DNA from 3 places in the Evansella sp. AB-rgal1 genome. Region 2 is predicted to be linked to each of the others. Evidence: riboswitches for the same ligand, from Rfam matches in the RefSeq annotation. Region 2 holds a riboswitch; each other region holds the start of a gene.
The links. Region 2 has a riboswitch for cobalamin ahead of ACERII_RS14310 (ABC transporter substrate-binding protein). Riboswitches for the same ligand answer to the same signal wherever they lie in the genome.
Positions count from the first base shown of each region.

Region 1 (6,029 bases), on a different contig from region 2:
GATTTCGAAGTCGCGGATGTTGGAGTTGGCGGAGTTGCTGGCAAATTCGAAGTCGGCAGTGTTCGTTTGGTCGATGGGATTAACGCAGCACCGGTTTGGCACAGATAATATTTCGCAAGTTGCCAATTTGGCGATGCTTCGTGGATTTATCGGTCGGAAAAATTGTGGATTGATGCCGATTCGAGGACATTCTGGTGTACAAGGGGCTGGAGAAATGGGAGCGGATCCTTTTGTTTTGCCAGGGGGAGAGTTTGATGATATTAACCGTAAGCGTGTTGAGGGTGTTTGGAAATTTGAGATTCCTCGTTGGCAAGGAGATACGGTAGGAGTTTCGTTGGAAAATGCTCTATTACATGAGGGGCATAAACAAAAAACGAAGGTGTTTTACACTACAGGAGGGAATTTTCTTGAAACGATGCCGAACCCTGACTATGTGCAGAAGTGCTTGGAGAATGTTGAGCTTCGGATTCATCAGGACATAATTTTGAATACGTCTGCGTTGGTAGATGCAAAAGAAGAGGTCATCATCTTGCCATCCATGACGCGATTTGAGCAACCTGGGGGAGGAACGTCTACATCGACAGAAAGGATGGTCTATTTTTCCCCAGAGATCAAGGGTCATCGAATCGGGCAGGCCCGTCCGGAGTGGCAAATTTATGTGGATATTGCGAAGCTTGTGAAACCAGAGCAGGCTAATTTGATAGAGTTTACTGATGCGCAGTCGATTCGTGAGGAAATTGCGGTGGCCAATAAAAATTATGAAGGGATTCAAAATTTGAGAGATACGGGCGATGTTTTCCAGTGGGGTGGAGCGTATTTGTGTGAGGACGGGATGTGTCCCACGGAGGATGGGCGAGGGCAGTTGTTGCCGATTGAACTACCTGAGTTGAGAAAATCGGAAGGCGAGTTTTTCGTTACGACGCGACGAGGAAAACAGTTCAATTCGATGATTTACGGGAAGGACGATCCGTTTAATGGGGCTGATCGATACGATGTGCTTCTTCATAAAGAGGATGCTGGCGAGCTAGGTATCCGTGATGGGGAAGCGGTTGTTGTGTACAATAAGCACGGAGTTTTTCACGGCAGGGCGAGGTTTGATAACACTCGTCGGGGAAATATTTCGTTATATTGGCCAGAAGGGAATGTGGTTATTCCAAAAGGGGTTTATGAAAAATATGCTCGTATTCCAGAGTATAATACGACGGTGGTAGTGGAGAAAGCGGATACGTTTCATGCGAAGAAGGATACCAAGTATGTAGAGCGACAAATGGACGACTTAGAAACGGAAATAAGTTAAGTGGGAGATTTCGCGATGAAAAACAAGGTGATGCAAACGCATGTGATAAAGAAATATGAGCAAGGTGTTCTTCAGGATGCGGATGACTTGATCGTGTTGGAAGAGCCATTGACAATTACGGTGAATGGCCATGAATTTGGAACAATGCTCTGTACGCCAGCGGATTTAGAGGAGCTTGTCCTTGGTTTTTTGGCTTCAGAAGGGGTGATTCGGCGGGCAGATGAGGTTGACTCCGTATTGATTGATGAGGGAAAGGGCTTTGCATATGTGGTGTTGAAAAATAAGCAGGGGTTTGATCCAGAGGGGGCATTCTCGAAGCGGGTTATAGGATCATGCTGCGGAAAGAGTCGTCAATTTTATTTTCAGAGTGATGTGCGGGGTGCTAGGACAATTTTGAGAGCACCTAGTATTTCTGCTAAGCAGTGTTGTCATTTAATGAGTACGATGCAGGAGCAGGCGGAGGATTTTAAGCAAACGGGAGGTCTTCATAACGCAAGTCTTGCTTCCGTGGATGGGATTCTTGTTACGCGATCTGATATTGGGCGGCATAATGCACTAGATAAGCTTTTTGGATATTGTTTGCGAAATAATGTTTCTTTGAAAAATAAAGTAATTGTGTTTAGCGGGAGGATTTCTTCGGAAGTGTTACTGAAGGTCTCCAAAATTGGTGTGGGAATTATCATTGCTAAATCAGCACCAACTACGTTAGCAATTGAGTTGGCGAGAGATTTGGAGATTACCTTGGTGGGGTTTGTCAGGGGAGATAGGTTTAATGTTTATTCGAGAGGAGATAGGGTGGTGGGGTAGGGGGAACGTTTATGTAGTGTCAACAAGGTTCAGAAACAGGATATCGCGTTCCATGGAGCGTTTATGAGACGCGAACAAGGATCAGAAACGGAATCTCGCGTTCCATGGAGTGTTTATGTAACGCGAGCGAGGATCAGAAAAAGAATAACTAATTGATATATTTGCTATTTTTAAAAATACAAATAATGTTTCATCTCCCTATTAAAACAAACTTCACATAACTCCCAGCTAACCTATTTTTCCAAAAAAAAATCTAGGACATTTGCCTAAAAAAATATGTTTTTAACACTTAAGTATTGCAATTGTTTCCTATATTAGATAAACTCAACATACTACATCATGTTTAACGGCAATAATAAAACACTATATATTGATATTTGATTAATAGGTGCTAGTAACATAGCTTGATAGGGAATTCGGTGAGAATCCGAGACTGTCCCCGCAACTGTAAATGCAGACGAAATGAGAACGACCACTGTACTGTTCGGCTGAAAGGCCACTGTATGGGAAGGCTCAAAGTAGGAGGAAGCATAAGTCAGGAGACCTGCCTATTTTTCACGTATTCATGGCTTCGGGGATTGAGACCGTGAACGGCAGGGTATTTTTGTATTGCCCGTTTACAGGACAACGCTCCTATTAACATGCCGTTCAAAGCTCTTTCCATCGAGGGAAGGGCTTTTTCTATGCGTAAAAAGCCTACCATATAATCTAAATCATAGATAGATAAAGGGAGAGTGTAACGATGGGGATTAATGTTATGGAGGATACAAATACAAAATTGCAACAGGAGTTTGCCCACCTAAATTGGACAGGTTGGACATTTGAGAAGTCAGGGAAAGAGCTAATATTAGCTGCACTCGATCGTATATCCATGCAAGAGCCAGACTGGACATATGTTGCTGCTAGAATACGTCTCAACCAGTTATATAGTAGTGTTGCCCAATCACGCTATACGAATGGAGCCACTGTATATGAACAGTTTGAGCAGGTCGTCCACAAGCTAGTTGAGAAAAAACTATATCGTTCCACATTACTAGAAGCCTATACGAACGAAGATATTCAAACACTTGGACAAGCGTTAGAACGAGAGCGAGATAAGAAATTTACCTATTTAGGATTACATACATTGGTAGACCGGTACGTAACAAAGGATTTCGACGGATCTATCCTTGAGCTACCACAAGAACGATTTATGATCATAGCAATGACACTGATGCAAAAGGAGCCGCAACACCAACGAGTATCTCTAACCCTTGATGCATACTGGGCACTTTCAAATTTATACATGACAGTAGCAACACCGACACTAGCAAACGCAGGAAAGACTCACGGACAACTCTCTAGTTGTTTCATCGATACGATCGAGGATAGTTTACGAGGAATCTTTGATAGTACAACGGATGCTGCTACATTAAGCAAAAACGGTGGTGGGATTGGAATCTACCTTGGAAAAATTCGTGCGAGAGGCTCGTCCATTAAAGGCTATAAAGGCACATCTTCAGGGGTACTCCCTTGGATGAAACAGCTTAACAATACGGCAGTAAGTGTGGATCAACTCGGTCAACGACAAGGGGCAATCGCCGTTTACCTTGATGTATGGCATAAAGACATTTTCTCCTTCCTTGATGCGAAATTAAACAATGGAGACGAAAGAAAACGAACGCATGACTTGTTTACAGGTGTGTGCCTACCGGACTTGTTCATGGAAAAAGTGGAAGCGCGAGAAGATTGGTATTTGTTTGACCCACATGAAGTGAGACAAGTAATGGGGTTTTCCTTGGAAGACTTTTTTGATGAAAAACAAGGTTCAGGTAGTTTTCGAGAAAAGTACAAGCTTTGTGTAGAAAACCCAGAATTAACGAAGGAGTCTGTACCAGCAATTGAGATTATGAAACGAGTGATGATCTCGCAACTCGAGACTGGAACTCCCTACATGTTTTACCGAGACCAAGCAAACCGAATGAATCCCAATAACCATTGTGGGATGGTATATGGCTCCAATCTTTGCACAGAAATTATGCAAAACATGAGTCCGACGTTTGTGAAGGAAGAGGTAACGAAAGACGGATCCATTATTATTACAAAACAACCTGGTGACTATGTTGTTTGTAATCTTAGCTCCATCAATTTAGCTACGGCTGTTACGGATGATGTGCTAGAGAGACTGATTCCTATCCAGGTGAGAATGCTAGATAACGTGATTGATATAAATGAAATCGAAGTTCCGCAGGCGAAGCTGACGAATGAGAAATATCGCGCCATTGGACTTGGCACATTCGGTTGGCACCATCTTCTTGCTTTGAAAAAAATAAAGTGGGAGTCGGAGGAAGCAGTGGAGTTTGCTGATGAGTTATATGAAAAAATTGCCTATTTAACAATTGAATCTAGTATGGAGTTGTCAAAAGAAAAGGGATCCTTCAAAGTATTCGAAGGATCTGATTGGGAGACAGGTTCATTTTTTTCAAAAAGAGGGTATTCGAACGAGAAATGGTCTGACCTGACAGCAAAAGTGAAAGAGAACGGACTTCGAAACGGATATTTAATGGCGGTTGCTCCTAACTCGTCCACGGCAATTATTGCGGGTACAACAGCATCCATCGATCCGATTTATCGAAAAGAATATGCGGAGGAAAAGAAGAACTTCCGAATTCCAGTTACAGCTCCAGACATTTCAGCGGAAACAACGTGGTTTTACAAAGCAGCACATGAAACGGACCAACACTGGAGCATAAAGCAAAATGGTGCGAGACAAAAGCATATCGATCAAGGGATTTCCTTCAATATTTATGTGAAAAACACAGTGAAGGCGAAGGAACTGTTAGATATTCATGTTGCGGCTTGGAAGGAAGGCTTGAAAACGACGTATTATGTTCGTTCCACATCAAGCGAACTAGAAGATTGTGAGAGTTGTTCGAGCTAATATAGAGGTTTGAACGAGGGGATATCCCCTCGTTCAAATTGCAAGTTAAATAGATGGAAGGGGTAATCAACACATGAAATTACAAGAAAGAAAGTTGTATGATGTGACGGCACCGAATGCGTCCACAGGGATTATTAATGGAGAGAGTTCGAACGTGTTAAATTGGGATGATGTTCGTTTTCCATGGGCTTATCCTTTATATAAAAATATGTTAGCAAACTTTTGGACACCGTTTGAAATCAATATGTCCAACGACGTTCGTCAGTATGATTTGCTAGAGTCTCATGAGAAAGAGGCGTTCGATAAAATTATTGGACTGCTAGCGTTTTTAGATAGTATTCAAACGGACTATTCCATGCAAGTAGCGCGGTATTTAACGGACTCTAGTTTGTCGGCGTTAATGACGGTTTTATCGTTTCAAGAGGTCGTTCATAACCAAAGCTACTCGTACGTTTTATCAAGTGTAACAACGAAGTCAAAGCAGGACGAAATCTTTGAGTATTGGAAGCATGACAGTGTTCTTAGGGAGCGAAATGATTTTATTGCTCAAGGATATGAAGCATTTGTTAGCAATCCGACTCCGCAAACATTCTTGGAATCGATTGTGTACGATGTGATATTAGAAGGACTTAATTTTTACTCGGGATTTAGCTTTTTCTACAACTTAGCACGTAATCAGAAGATGGTATCAACGTCCACAATGATTAATTATATTAATCGGGATGAGCAGCTTCACGTGCATTTGTTTGCTAATATTTTTAAAGAATTGCTTAGGGAAAACCCAGAGCTAAATACACCTGAAAATCATAAATTTGTTCAACGTACATTTACGAAAGCGGCGGAGCTAGAGATCAACTGGGCAAAATATATCATCGGGGATAAAATCCAAGGCATTGATATAGATGAGCTAGAAGCATATATCAAGTTCATGGCGAACAAACGAGTGAATGAACTAGGTGTAGAGAGACCGTTTGAGGGCTATCGTTCCAACCCAATGCGCTGGAT
Region 1 is NZ_JBGUAU010000003.1:135,929-141,957, forward strand. Features, by position in the region: gene ACERII_RS03430 (FdhF/YdeP family oxidoreductase) at 1-1,297, shown strand, start outside; gene fdhD (formate dehydrogenase accessory sulfurtransferase FdhD) at 1,313-2,104, shown strand; cobalamin riboswitch at 2,474-2,670, shown strand; gene ACERII_RS03440 (ribonucleoside-diphosphate reductase subunit alpha) at 2,862-5,024, shown strand; gene ACERII_RS03445 (ribonucleotide-diphosphate reductase subunit beta) at 5,098-6,029, shown strand, end outside.
Region 1: linked by a shared signal. The riboswitch ahead of ACERII_RS03440 (ribonucleoside-diphosphate reductase subunit alpha) and the one ahead of ACERII_RS14310 (ABC transporter substrate-binding protein) in region 2 are both predicted to bind cobalamin.

Region 2 (6,029 bases):
AACAGATGGTTTGGGGATTATCCCAATGAAAACATCCATTAGAACCAAAAAAACAACGACATTATCTGAAGGTATTGTTACATATAAGGAGATGGAAATTCCTGTGACAGGTTATGAAATACATATGGGAGAATCTGATTACGAAGAGGCTTGTGAATCCTTCATTCGAATAAAAGGAAGTAGTGACGGATTCATGAGTAAAGATGGTAAAGTAATTGGAACATATTTTCATGGAATTTTTCATAACGACCTCCTAAGAGAAGAATTCCTTAATGATGTAAGAGTTAGCAAGGGTTTAAATCCCATAATAGACAGGGCTGCGTTTTCCACAAAAAGGGAGGAAGCCTTTGATCGCTTAGCTAAAGTTGTTAGAGAAAATATTAAGTTAGATGAAATTTATAAGAAAATGAGTGAATATCAAAAAGCATAGGGATAGAAGGGGATGGACAGTAAATGAGGAATACAATAGAGGCAATTCGGCCGGTCGATAAGACTGTAGGAAATGACGTTCAGGCATATTTACATACACTCACAAAGCCAATAGGTAGTTTAGGGATGTTAGAGTCACTGGCAGTTCAGTTAGGGGAAATTACATCCAATAAATTTCCTGAAGTGTCTCCGCCAGGAATTATCGTCTTTGCTGCAGATCATGGTATAGCAGATGAAGGGGTATCAGCTTATCCAAAAGAAGTAACAGCACAGATGGTCCATAATTTTTTACAAGGTGGAGCAGCTATCAATGTTCTTGCAAAACAAATTGGGGCAATGTTTCAAATTGTTGATATTGGTGTATCTACTTTTATTGAAAGTGAAAATCTCGTTAATAGAAAAATACGTAACGGAACAGGCAATTTTTTATATGAAGATGCCATGAGTAGAAAGGAAGCTATTGATGCTATTGAGGTTGGAATAGACGTAGCTACCAAACTTATTCAGGATGGTGCTAAATGTATTATTCCTGGAGAAATGGGAATTGGAAATACAACTAGTAGCAGTGCGATCCTAGCGATTCTTTCACAAGAGGATATAAGCATGATTGTCGGATCAGGTACAGGAATAACAGAAGAACAAAGAAAGTATAAAGAAAAGGTTATCCAAAACTCTATAACAAGCCGAGAACCGAATCGAGAAGACGTAATGGACGTTTTAGCAAAAGTGGGAGGCTTAGAGATTGCAGGGATGACAGGAGCTATATTAGGAGCTGCTAGTAAAAAAACACCGATTTTAATTGATGGTTTTATCAGTACTATTGCAGCTTTGGTGGCGGTGAAGCTTTGCGAACACGTAAAAGATTATTTAATTATTGGTCATCAATCAGAGGAAAGAGGACATCAAATTGCTTTAGAGATGTTAGAGTGTAAACCAATACTTAATTTGCAGTTAAGACTCGGAGAAGGAACTGGGGCAGCACTTGCCTTTCCTCTACTTAAAGCATCGGTAAATATTTTACAAGAGATGGCGACTTTCTCATCTGCAGGAGTTACAGAAAGGGAAAAACAATAATTAAAATATTTACAAAAGTAGAGTCCTAATTTATACTAATCTTCAGAACAAAAAAACGAATAAGGAACAACTTGGTTTCTTACATACAAAATTATGTAAGATGAAAAGGGAAGTTGGTGAAAGTCCAACACGGTCCCGCCACTGTAAACGTTGAGGAAGGCTAACATATCTCCACTGTGGATAGTAAGTAATGCATGGGAAGGAGTAGCTAACCGATGAAGCGTAAGTCAGGAGACCTGCCAGGGTGTGTTTTTTAAGCTCCTTCGAGGAAAAGGATGTTTAATATGCATGGTAGTTTATAAAATGGATTACCAGTCTGTCATACTGTCTAATCATAGATAGTGGATGTACATTATATGCATTTATACATTCGACGCTCTTTCTTAGGGAATAGCGTTTTTTTTGTTGTAAAAATAGGGAGGAATTGAAATGAAGAAAGAAATTTTTAAAAATTGGGGTCTAGGAAGTTTTATACTATTTTTAACGATAGTTTTATTAACTGCCTGTGGTACACCTAATGAAGAAGAAGGACAAGCTAATAATACTAATACGAATGAAAATGCCAATGAGCAAGTTGATAATGATCAAACGGAGGACACAGCAGACCAATCACAATTTCCAGTAACGATTGTTGATGATGCAGGAAGGGAAGTAACAATTGAAGAGGAGCCTGAAAGCATCATTTCTATTCAAGCAAGTATTACTGAAATCTCTTTTGCCCTCGGTTTAGGGGATAAAATAGTAGGAGTATCCGATTTTTGTAATTACCCTGAAGAGGCACAATCCGTTGAAAATGTTGGTGGACAAGATATGAATGTGGAGCTTATTTTAAGCATTCTTCCGGATATTGTTCTTGTAACCGATTATCATCATAATAATCATGGAGAAATCTTGTCTCAGTTTGAAGAGGTTGGGATAAAGGTAGTTGTTATAGGAAGTAAATCCAACTTCAATGAAGTATATGAATCGATTGCATTAATCGGCCAAACAACAGGAACTTCCAACGAAGCCGAAGCAATCATTTCTGACATGAAGGAACGTCATGAGGTATTAATAGAGAAGGCGGAAGAAATTACAGACAAAAAGAGAGTTTGGGTTGAGGTATCCCCAGCACCAGATATTTTTACAACGGGGAAAGGTACATTTATGCATGAAATGCTAGAGTCTATTCAAGCAACAAATGCAGCAGAAGATCATGAGGGATGGGTAATGCTGTCTGAGGAAGAGATTGTTCAGCTACAACCAGATGTAATTATTACAACCTACCATACAGAAGATCTTCAAGGGGAAGTCTCCTCTCGTGATGGATGGACAGAAGTTCCAGCTGTAAAAAATGGACAAATTTTTGATGTAGAAAGTGATATTGTAGTTCGACCAGGACCACGTTTAATCGAAGGAGTGGAAACTCTTGCGAAACTCATCTACCCGGAAGTTTTCAAATAGGAAAATTATTTGGCTTTACGTATTCAGTGGAGGGTTTGTACTAGGTACAGCCCTCCTTGGTTTATTAGTAAGTAGTGTTAGTGTTCCTATCCCCACAATATTTCATATTATTTTAAATAACAGTATTAATATAGGATGGCTTGAAGATATCCCAGCCAATGTAGAGTCTATTATTTGGAACATTCGACTTCCGAGAGTGTTACTTGCTTTTTTCGTTGGAGCATCATTAGCATTAGCAGGTGCAGCCTTTCAAGGATTATTACGGAATCCTCTTGCTGATCCATATACAATAGGGGTTTCCTCTGGAGCGGCTTTAGGAGCTGTTATCGTTTTGTTTTTTCAAATAAGTATCGTAGGATTAGGGGGATATACTCTTCCAGTCTTATCTATTATAGGAGGCTTTATTGCCCTACTTATTGTGTTTGGTTTAGTCAGGTTAAGTAGTAGAAGTCTAGCGATAGAAACCATCATCTTAGCAGGAATTATTGTAAGTGCATTTATTAGTTCTATTATTTCCTTAATTATTGCGTTAGGTGATCGAGACTCCATGATACAAATTATATATTGGCTTTATGGAAGTGTTCGTATGAGGGGTTGGAGTCATGTTCAATTGCTAATTCCCTTTATGATAACGGGAACACTAATTCTTTTAATGCATTATCGTGAACTAAACGCTCTTGCACTTGGTGAAGAAGCTGCGGAACAGATTGGTGTTAATGTGAATCGAGGAAAAATACTAATCTTAATAGGTGCATCGTTATTAACAGGATCCGCGGTTGCGGTTTCTGGATCGATAGGTTTTGTGGGGCTAGTAATCCCTCACCTTGTTCGTCTTATTTCAGGTCCTAATCATCGCCATGTTCTCCCGTTGTCGTTATTAACAGGCGGAGCTTTCCTAATTTTGGCGGATTTAGTTGCTAGAACGATTATTGCACCGAAAGAATTGCCAATCGGTGTTATAACAGCATTAATAGGCGCACCAGTATTTGCGTTTCTGTTAATGAAAGAGCGTATTGGTAAGGGGGCCAAATAAACCATGCTTTCGTTAAAGGGTATTGTAGGAGGATATGCTAATACTCCTATCATTAAGGGAATTGATTTAAAGATTGAAAGAGGGGAATTCTTTGCTTTGTTAGGTCCTAATGGAAGTGGGAAAACAACTCTGTTTAAATTAATCACAGGGCAACTTCCTTTACTAAAAGGGGAGAGTATAATTGATGGACAGGCCCTCTCCTCTCTTACTGCGCTAGAGAAAGCAAAGAAGATTGCAGTTCTTACTCAGGAGGCGCATGTGTCTTTTGATTACACAGTGGAAGAAATTATTAGCCTCGGTCGTTATCCATATCAAAAAGGTTTTTTAAAAAATCTTTCGAAAAAAGATTATGAAGTTATGGAAAGCGTTATGGAGATAACGAAAACAACAAATTTTGAAAAAAAACCATTTCGAACGTTAAGTGGTGGAGAAAAACAACGTGTTTTATTAGCCAAAGCACTGGCGCAAGAACCGGAGATGCTTCTCCTAGATGAGCCTACAAACCACTTAGATATAAAGCATACGTTTCAAATGCTTGATTTATTAAAAGAGTGGCAACAAGCAAGAGGATTAACGATCTTTGCTATTTTACATGATTTAAATGTTGCTTCTCTGTATGCGGACCGGGTCGGCCTATTGCATCAGGGGAAATTTTTAGAGGTTGGGGATATTAATACGTTAAGAAAAGAAGACCAATTAGAGAAGGTTTATGAAGTGCAAGTCAAGACACAATCACATCCAGCTATTCCAAAACCACAGCTATTAATGACACCGAACTTTAGAGAGACGCCTGAGTGTAAAGACTTTTTTCAATCATATTCTATAGAAAAAAACGAGAAGTATGTTCATCTTACTTTCGAACAGCCACTACGTACCATATCTAATGGGGTTATTGGAGATGGAATACAGTGGATCAAACACTTCTGCAATTTTCATGTGGAAAAGCACTACAATTGCTCTGAACCAGACAAAGACATTCAACGTTGGATGGAAAAACATCATATTCCTCATGAACAATCAGTTGGGATGATGACTGCCGTCAATTTAGAGGATGTGATAGTGTCTAAGAAGCGGGTTGGTGATAACCACTCTATTATGGCAGTTGTTACAGCTGGAACAGGAAATGCAGTAGACATATCTTCTAAGGTAAAGGCGATGGAGGATGTGAAAATAGGTACGATTAATACGATGGTGTTTATTGATGCACATTTTACTGATGGAGCACTTGTAAACGGAATAATGTCAGCAACAGAAGGAAAGGTAAGAGCGCTTCAAGACCTTCAAATAAAAGACCCTCTTTCTAACACATTTGCTTCTGGAACGTCCACTGATAGCGTGGTCCTGGCGGTAACTCAGCAAGGGGAAAAAACTCCGTATGCAGGATCTGGTACACTTATTGGTAAGGCGATTGGAGAAGTTGTGTATGAAGCAACAACGAATGCTGTAAAAAAATATTTGAAAAGAGTAAAAGTAAATGATAATTCATAATCTGTTTACGTTTCATGAACTAAGTTTATTTGGGTTCATAAGTCTCGCTATAATTGGTGCAATTGTAATAGATCTCCTTATTGGTGATCCACGCTGGATCCCCCATCCTGTCATTCAGATAGGAAAACTAGTTTCTACCCTGGAAAAAAGATGGAATAAAGGGGCAGGTCGCAAAATAAAAGGTTTCTTACTTACAAGTACTGTGCTTACAATCGTTTTTCTTATAACTCTAGGGGGTGTCTATCTCGCATATAAAACTCACTTTATCATTGGCATAGTCGTAGAGATTTACATTATTTCTACGACTATTGCTATAAAAGGATTAAGTTCTGCTGCGATGGATGTATTTAGCCCCCTCACGCAAGGGAATATGAAAGAAGCAAGGAAGAAGCTAAGTATGATCGTTGGACGAGATACAGACCAATTACAAGAAAGTGATATTGTAAGAGGAACAGTGGAAACAGTAGCTGAAAATACAGTAGATGGAATTACTGCGCCCTTACTTTGGGCAGTTATTGGAGGAGCTCCTTTTGCAATGGTTTATCGAGCTATAAATACCATG
Region 2 is NZ_JBGUAU010000015.1:105,439-111,467, reverse strand. Features, by position in the region: gene ACERII_RS14320 (cobyric acid synthase) at 1-430, shown strand, start outside; gene cobT (nicotinate-nucleotide--dimethylbenzimidazole phosphoribosyltransferase) at 454-1,503, shown strand; cobalamin riboswitch at 1,559-1,761, shown strand; gene ACERII_RS14310 (ABC transporter substrate-binding protein) at 1,933-2,946, shown strand; gene ACERII_RS14305 (FecCD family ABC transporter permease) at 2,912-3,979, shown strand; gene ACERII_RS14300 (adenosylcobinamide amidohydrolase) at 3,983-5,467, shown strand; gene cbiB (adenosylcobinamide-phosphate synthase CbiB) at 5,454-6,029, shown strand, end outside.

Region 3 (6,029 bases), on a different contig from region 2:
AGTTCAGAAATTCAGGAAGTTTCTGCTGTAACGGAAGAAATGTCAGCAAGTGTGGAACAGGTGAATGCATCAATAGACGAAGTATCTAGCATAGCAAAAGTATCTGCACAGAATACTAGTGATATTGCTTCTGCTTCAGAAGAACAATTAGCATCAATGGAGGAGATTACTTCTTCTGCGAGTACTTTGGCAGAAATGGCAGAAAATATGAGGGTAATGATATCTAAATTCAGAATATAATTATTCAAAAGGCTTATGGTAAAGGACTATGTTGATTTTAATAATACCCCTCTTGGATAATGTCCATAGAGGGGTATTATATTAAACCCATTTAAACTTTTACTGAAACATCATCAGACTAAATGATAAAAATAATGGGGTAGCATTATTACACTTATGAAAATTAGGTGTTTGCGCAAAATAATAGTGAATTAATTAGGACTCCGTAGTTTATTCTGTTAACCTTATTGTTAGTAACGGAAATTACATAAAAAAAGGAGATAAACATGTTTAACTATAAATTACTTATTCAATATGATGGCGGGCGATATAAAGGCTGGCAGCGACTTGGTGATGACGAAAATACTATTCAAGGAAAAATTGAGAATGTATTATCGGAAATGGCTGGTTATAAAATTGAGATTATCGGCAGCAGTCGAACGGATGCAGGTGTTCATGCCCTAGCACAAATTGCAAATTTTAAGTTAGAAGAGGAAATGGCGGAGGCGGATATAAAAAAGTACCTAAATCGTTATTTACCACAGGATATTAGTGTATTAGATGTAACTAGTGTTCATGAAAGATTTCATTCTCGATACAATACAAAGGACAAGACATATGTATATAAGATCTGGAATGAAGAGCATACAAATCCATTTATTCGAAAACATAGTATGCATGTGGAAAAAAACTTAGATCTAGAAGAAATGAAAGAAGCTAGCAAACACTTCATTGGAGAGCATGACTTTACTGCATTCTCCAATGCTAAATCGAAGAAAAAATCCATGGTGCGAGAAATATATTCGATCGAACTAGAGGAAAAGGCTGGACTAATTGAAATAAGCATCCGTGGAAATGGGTTTTTATATAATATGGTTCGGAAAATTGTTGGTATTTTAATTGAAGTAGGTTTAGGAAAACAGGAAATTCATTCCATTGCAGGAATGTTAAAATCAAAGGAAAGATTTCCAGCACTCATGGCAGAACCACAAGGATTGTTTCTAGAGAAAATTAGTTTTTCGAGTAAAAACCTCAAATAACAATTTCTAAATAATGTAAAATAATCAGAAACAGAGTCAGAAAGCTTTGGACTCTGTTTTTTTTGTACGTTAGGAATTTTAGTTTCACTAAAGGATTAAAGTGTAAGAAAACTAAGCCTTTCGTCAATGAGGATTTGGCGATAAACCTTAGTTTTTCTTATTATAGAAATACCAAACCGAAATGTAAGATTGTAGTTATGTTAGTATTATGAATACTTCATCTATATGCCGAGTATTTGTCATCTTAGTCATACCGATTTTCTATACAATACATCATCCACTTTTTTTCACAGTAAAAATGACTAATCCTTCTTACTTGATTTCCATAGATGGCGAAAAGGACACTTCGTTAAAGAAGAATCATCATCTCGTAGAAAATATTGTTTCCACTCAAAATTATCACTTTCTCCATAGCTATTAAGATCAGGATGTATAGAAATAGAGTCATAGTTTTCAAGTCGAGCCCTTATATGATATTTTATATTTTGTGCATGGGTAGGAGAGTTATTGAACTCCGTTAAAACCCACCTCGGTGTGATTGCTAGCATCATTGTTGGAAAATATCTGCTTTTTCGATTTGTATGTGCTGGTGTGGCACAATACATAAAGTATTTTTCCCTATGAAAACAGAATTCCCAGAGGGAGTTATGAGGATCTGTAGGGATTTCTTCGGGCCATTTTTCTTTGTCCACGTTAGTTAAGTCACTTAAATGATTCCAAAATAATTGCTCATACTGTTCAATTGTGTAGGAGTCCTTCATCTCCTGTGGAATATCATAAAACACAATGAGTGATGTGTAGTTTCCTAGCTTTTTTGATGATTTCGAGAACTCCGTTAATACATGAGCTAATTCGTCTACCGTCTCAGTTTTCCTAGGATCGCCAAGAAAGCCATAGCAAAAATGATGTAAAGTATATCCGATTGTTGCCGGAATACAGGGAAACAGATTATCTTTATCTGTCATTGTTTCCTCAAACTTTTCTAGATAATATTTCTCTGTATTAGAAAGACTGTGGGATGAAAACTCGTCCTTTCTATATAATCGTTTCATTATACTCACCTCTGATTCAATTGATTTTACAATCTATTCAGAAAAGGAATCATATGGTGGATGTCTTACTAAAAATGGGCGTTTAGGTAGTTTATATTGCACTAATCTCATAGGAATAATATAAAATAACTGTATACAACATTTTATCTATATGATATAGTAAGTAAAATTACATATCGTGTAAGAATTGGTGCCAAGCAAAGGCTTGGCTTAAAAGGGAAGAACGGTGAAAGTCCGTCGCTGTCCCGCAACTGTAAATCGGAGCAAATCACGAAGACCACTATCATAATGATGGGAAGGTGTGAGGAGCATTGAAGATAAGCCAGGAGACCTGCCAACTTCTAGTACACACCAAATACCTACGTGGAAATAGGTGGTGAAATTAATTTGTACGACAAACGAGTTATGAGTTGCATGTGAAGCATGCTTTCTTAGGTGTACCCATTACTTGCTTGTATAGCCATTTCCCTTCCGTGGAGATGGCTTTTTGTGTTTGGAAAATATGTAATGAAAGAAAATAGTGCAAATATGAGGAGGAACTTTGGGAATGAAAGTAATTAGTACAGCTGTTGGATATCCGTATATTGGAGAGAATCGCGAATGGAAACGTTGTTTAGAAGCCTATTGGAAAGGTGAATTACAAGAGGAGACCTATCTAACAAACATGAAATCTATTCGATTGGAAAACTTGAAACGTCAGCAAGCATTGGGGTTAGAATTACTAACAGTAGGTGATTTCACCTTTTACGATCGTATGCTTGACCATGCGACTATGTTTGGGATGGTTCCTGATCGTTATCAGTGGAAAGACGACAAGGTAGATCTATCAACATATTATGCTATGGCTCGTGGGGCTAATAATGCAGTAGCTTGTGAAATGACAAAGTGGTTTAATACTAATTACCACTACATTGTACCGGAATATGAAGATCAACAACTTCGATTAACAAGAAACTATATTTTAGATTACTATCAAGAAGCGAAGCAAGAATTAGGAATAAATGCTAAACCAACGATAATAGGTCCCTATACGTTTGTACAGCTAACGAAAGGGTATGATGAAAAGTCGAAAGCTTTATTATATGTAAAGCTACTTCCTCTCTATGTACAATTATTGCAGCAACTTGTTGATGCAGGAGCAGAATGGATTCAAGTGGAGGAACCTGCTTTGGTCTTAAGTTTATCCGAGGATGATGTAAAGCTAGTGCAAGAAATTTATAAGCAAATAGCCACAGAAGTACCAAGAGCTCAAATCATGTTACAAACATACTTTGAGGGTCTTTCCGCTTATGAAAAATTGTCGCAATTACCTGTTGCAGGGATTGGGCTTGATTTTGTACATGGAAAAAAAGAGAATATGAACTCTATTCGAAAATATGGATTCCCTGAACAGAAAGTATTAGGAATTGGTATTGTAAACGGTCGAGATATATGGCGAGGCAATTTGGCAGAGATGTCAACGGATATAAATGCAATTGTAAAATTAACGAATGCAAAACATACTTGGATACAGTCTTCATGCAGTTTGCAACATGTACCTGTAACTACGAAAACGGAAACGAACTTAGATAAGACATTAACGAATGCTCTAGCGTTTGCAGATGAAAAAGTGTCCGAAATACTGGATGTTTCCATCTTCATAAAAGAAGGTGAGTGGTCGAATAAGAATTGCTTATCACAAAGTATGCAAGCAATCGATGCATTAGCAAATCATGAAAGTAGAAAAAATGAAGTAGTAAAAGAACTTCTATTACACGTGCAACCAGAAGATTTTCAAAGACCTATGTCTTATGTGGACCGCCAAGTCTTACAACAAAAAGTACTACAACTGCCGGATTTTCCAACAACAACGATCGGTAGCTTCCCTCAGTCACCTGAAGTAAAACGTACACGGACTGCGTGGAGGAAAAAAGAAATTACAGATGCAGTTTATGAAGAGTTTGTTAGAAAGGAAACAGCTCGTTGGATTCAGATCCAAGAAGATATTGGACTAGATGTATTTGTACATGGGGAGTTTGAGCGAACAGACATGGTGGAGTATTTCGGTGAGAAGCTAAGTGGTTTTGCATTTACTGATAATGCTTGGGTTGTGTCCTATGGATCTCGTTGTGTGAAGCCACCAATTATCTATGGAGATGTGGAGTGGACAGCACCAATGACAGTGAAAGAGGTAAAAGAAGCTCAGCAATTAACTTCGAAGCACGTAAAAGGAATGTTAACAGGTCCAGTCACGATTTTGAATTGGTCCTTCGTTCGGGATGATATTTCTCGAGATCAAGTGGCAAATCAAATTGCCTTAGCTCTAAGAGAGGAAGTCCGAGCATTAGAAAATGCAGGAATCGCTATTATCCAAGTAGATGAACCTGCATTACGAGAAGGACTTCCATTGAGGAAAGAAAATTGGGAAGAATATCTTTCTTGGAGTGTAAATTCCTTCAAGTTAGCAACATCTCGCGTGGAAAATGAAACTCAAATTCATACCCATATGTGCTATTGCGAATTTAACGATTTTATTGGTCCAATTCGTGCCCTTGATGCAGACGTTATTTCCATTGAGACATCAAGAAGTCACGGAGAATTGATACACTCATTAAAACAAAGAAACTATGAGCTTGGTATCGGCTTAGGGGTTTACGATATTCATAGTCCAAGAGTTCCAAGTGTAGATGAAATAAGTAAAATATTGAACGATGCTTTAGAGGTTATTACAAAGGAGCAATTTTGGGTAAATCCAGATTGTGGCCTAAAAACAAGAAAGGAAGAAGAAACGATAGCATCATTGAAAAATATGGTGAAAGCGGCACAGAAGTTGCGTAAAGAGCAAGAGTTAAGGGTCTAATTATAACAGCTATCCAGAAAATACACTAGTTAGTGGTAGTCAAATTTATCTAGTATTACTAATTTTGTTGGATAATATTCCATTCGCTCCAGTCCACTCCTTTCCTGTGGGGAGTTACCGAGCCACCTTCACGACTTCGTCACTACGGTGTCTCGCCTCTACTCTACTTCCCACTGGAGTTCGTGGACTTGCGCTCATTCCATATAAAGTGAAGAGTACTAACTATACTCATAACGTTTTTTCATCCGTCATGGTGAAAATTTTAACTTTCATGGAGGTCTATCATGTAATTTCCATTGTAAGCAACAACGTATATTCCTCTTGATAATTCTAATAATAAAGAAAAAGGAGGGATATTTATGGCGAAAAGAAGTGGGAAAACAGACGCAGACCAAAAGAATAAACAGGGATTTGACTCTAGTAAAACGGATTCTGAGTTCGCAAAAGAACCTGGAAGTGCTGCAGCTAACCGAAAACATAAAGAAAAAGCGAAAAAAGAAAAAGCATCCAAAAATCAGGGAGAATGGAAAGGGATGCACTAATTTCATTTTTAGAAAACAGTATGGGTGTAGAGATCAATACGATCTTGGAGCTCCTACTGTTTTTTGTTTGTGTAATCAATGTATAATAGAAACTACCATACAAGCATGGTAGTTTTATTTCGATAGTATTAATAGCTTACACAAACTAGATGGTGTCAAAAGGAATACAAACGGTTCGGTAAGGGAGATAGAATATGAGTGAAAATAACTTGAATAAAAAAGTTCTATTTAATGATGGTTGGGAATTTTCTAAAAGTAGTCTCGGAGTTTCGGATCATGAATCGTTACATTTTAAACCAATCGATGTACCGCACGATTGGCTTATTTATAACACATT
Region 3 is NZ_JBGUAU010000016.1:1,636-7,664, forward strand. Features, by position in the region: gene ACERII_RS14455 (methyl-accepting chemotaxis protein) at 1-240, shown strand, start outside; gene truA (tRNA pseudouridine(38-40) synthase TruA) at 507-1,259, shown strand; gene ACERII_RS14465 (YqcI/YcgG family protein) at 1,562-2,311, opposite strand; cobalamin riboswitch at 2,483-2,664, shown strand; gene metE (5-methyltetrahydropteroyltriglutamate--homocysteine S-methyltransferase) at 2,859-5,150, shown strand; gene ACERII_RS14475 (hypothetical protein) at 5,510-5,692, shown strand; gene ACERII_RS14480 (glycoside hydrolase family 2 TIM barrel-domain containing protein) at 5,887-6,029, shown strand, end outside.
Region 3: linked by a shared signal. The riboswitch ahead of metE (5-methyltetrahydropteroyltriglutamate--homocysteine S-methyltransferase) and the one ahead of ACERII_RS14310 (ABC transporter substrate-binding protein) in region 2 are both predicted to bind cobalamin.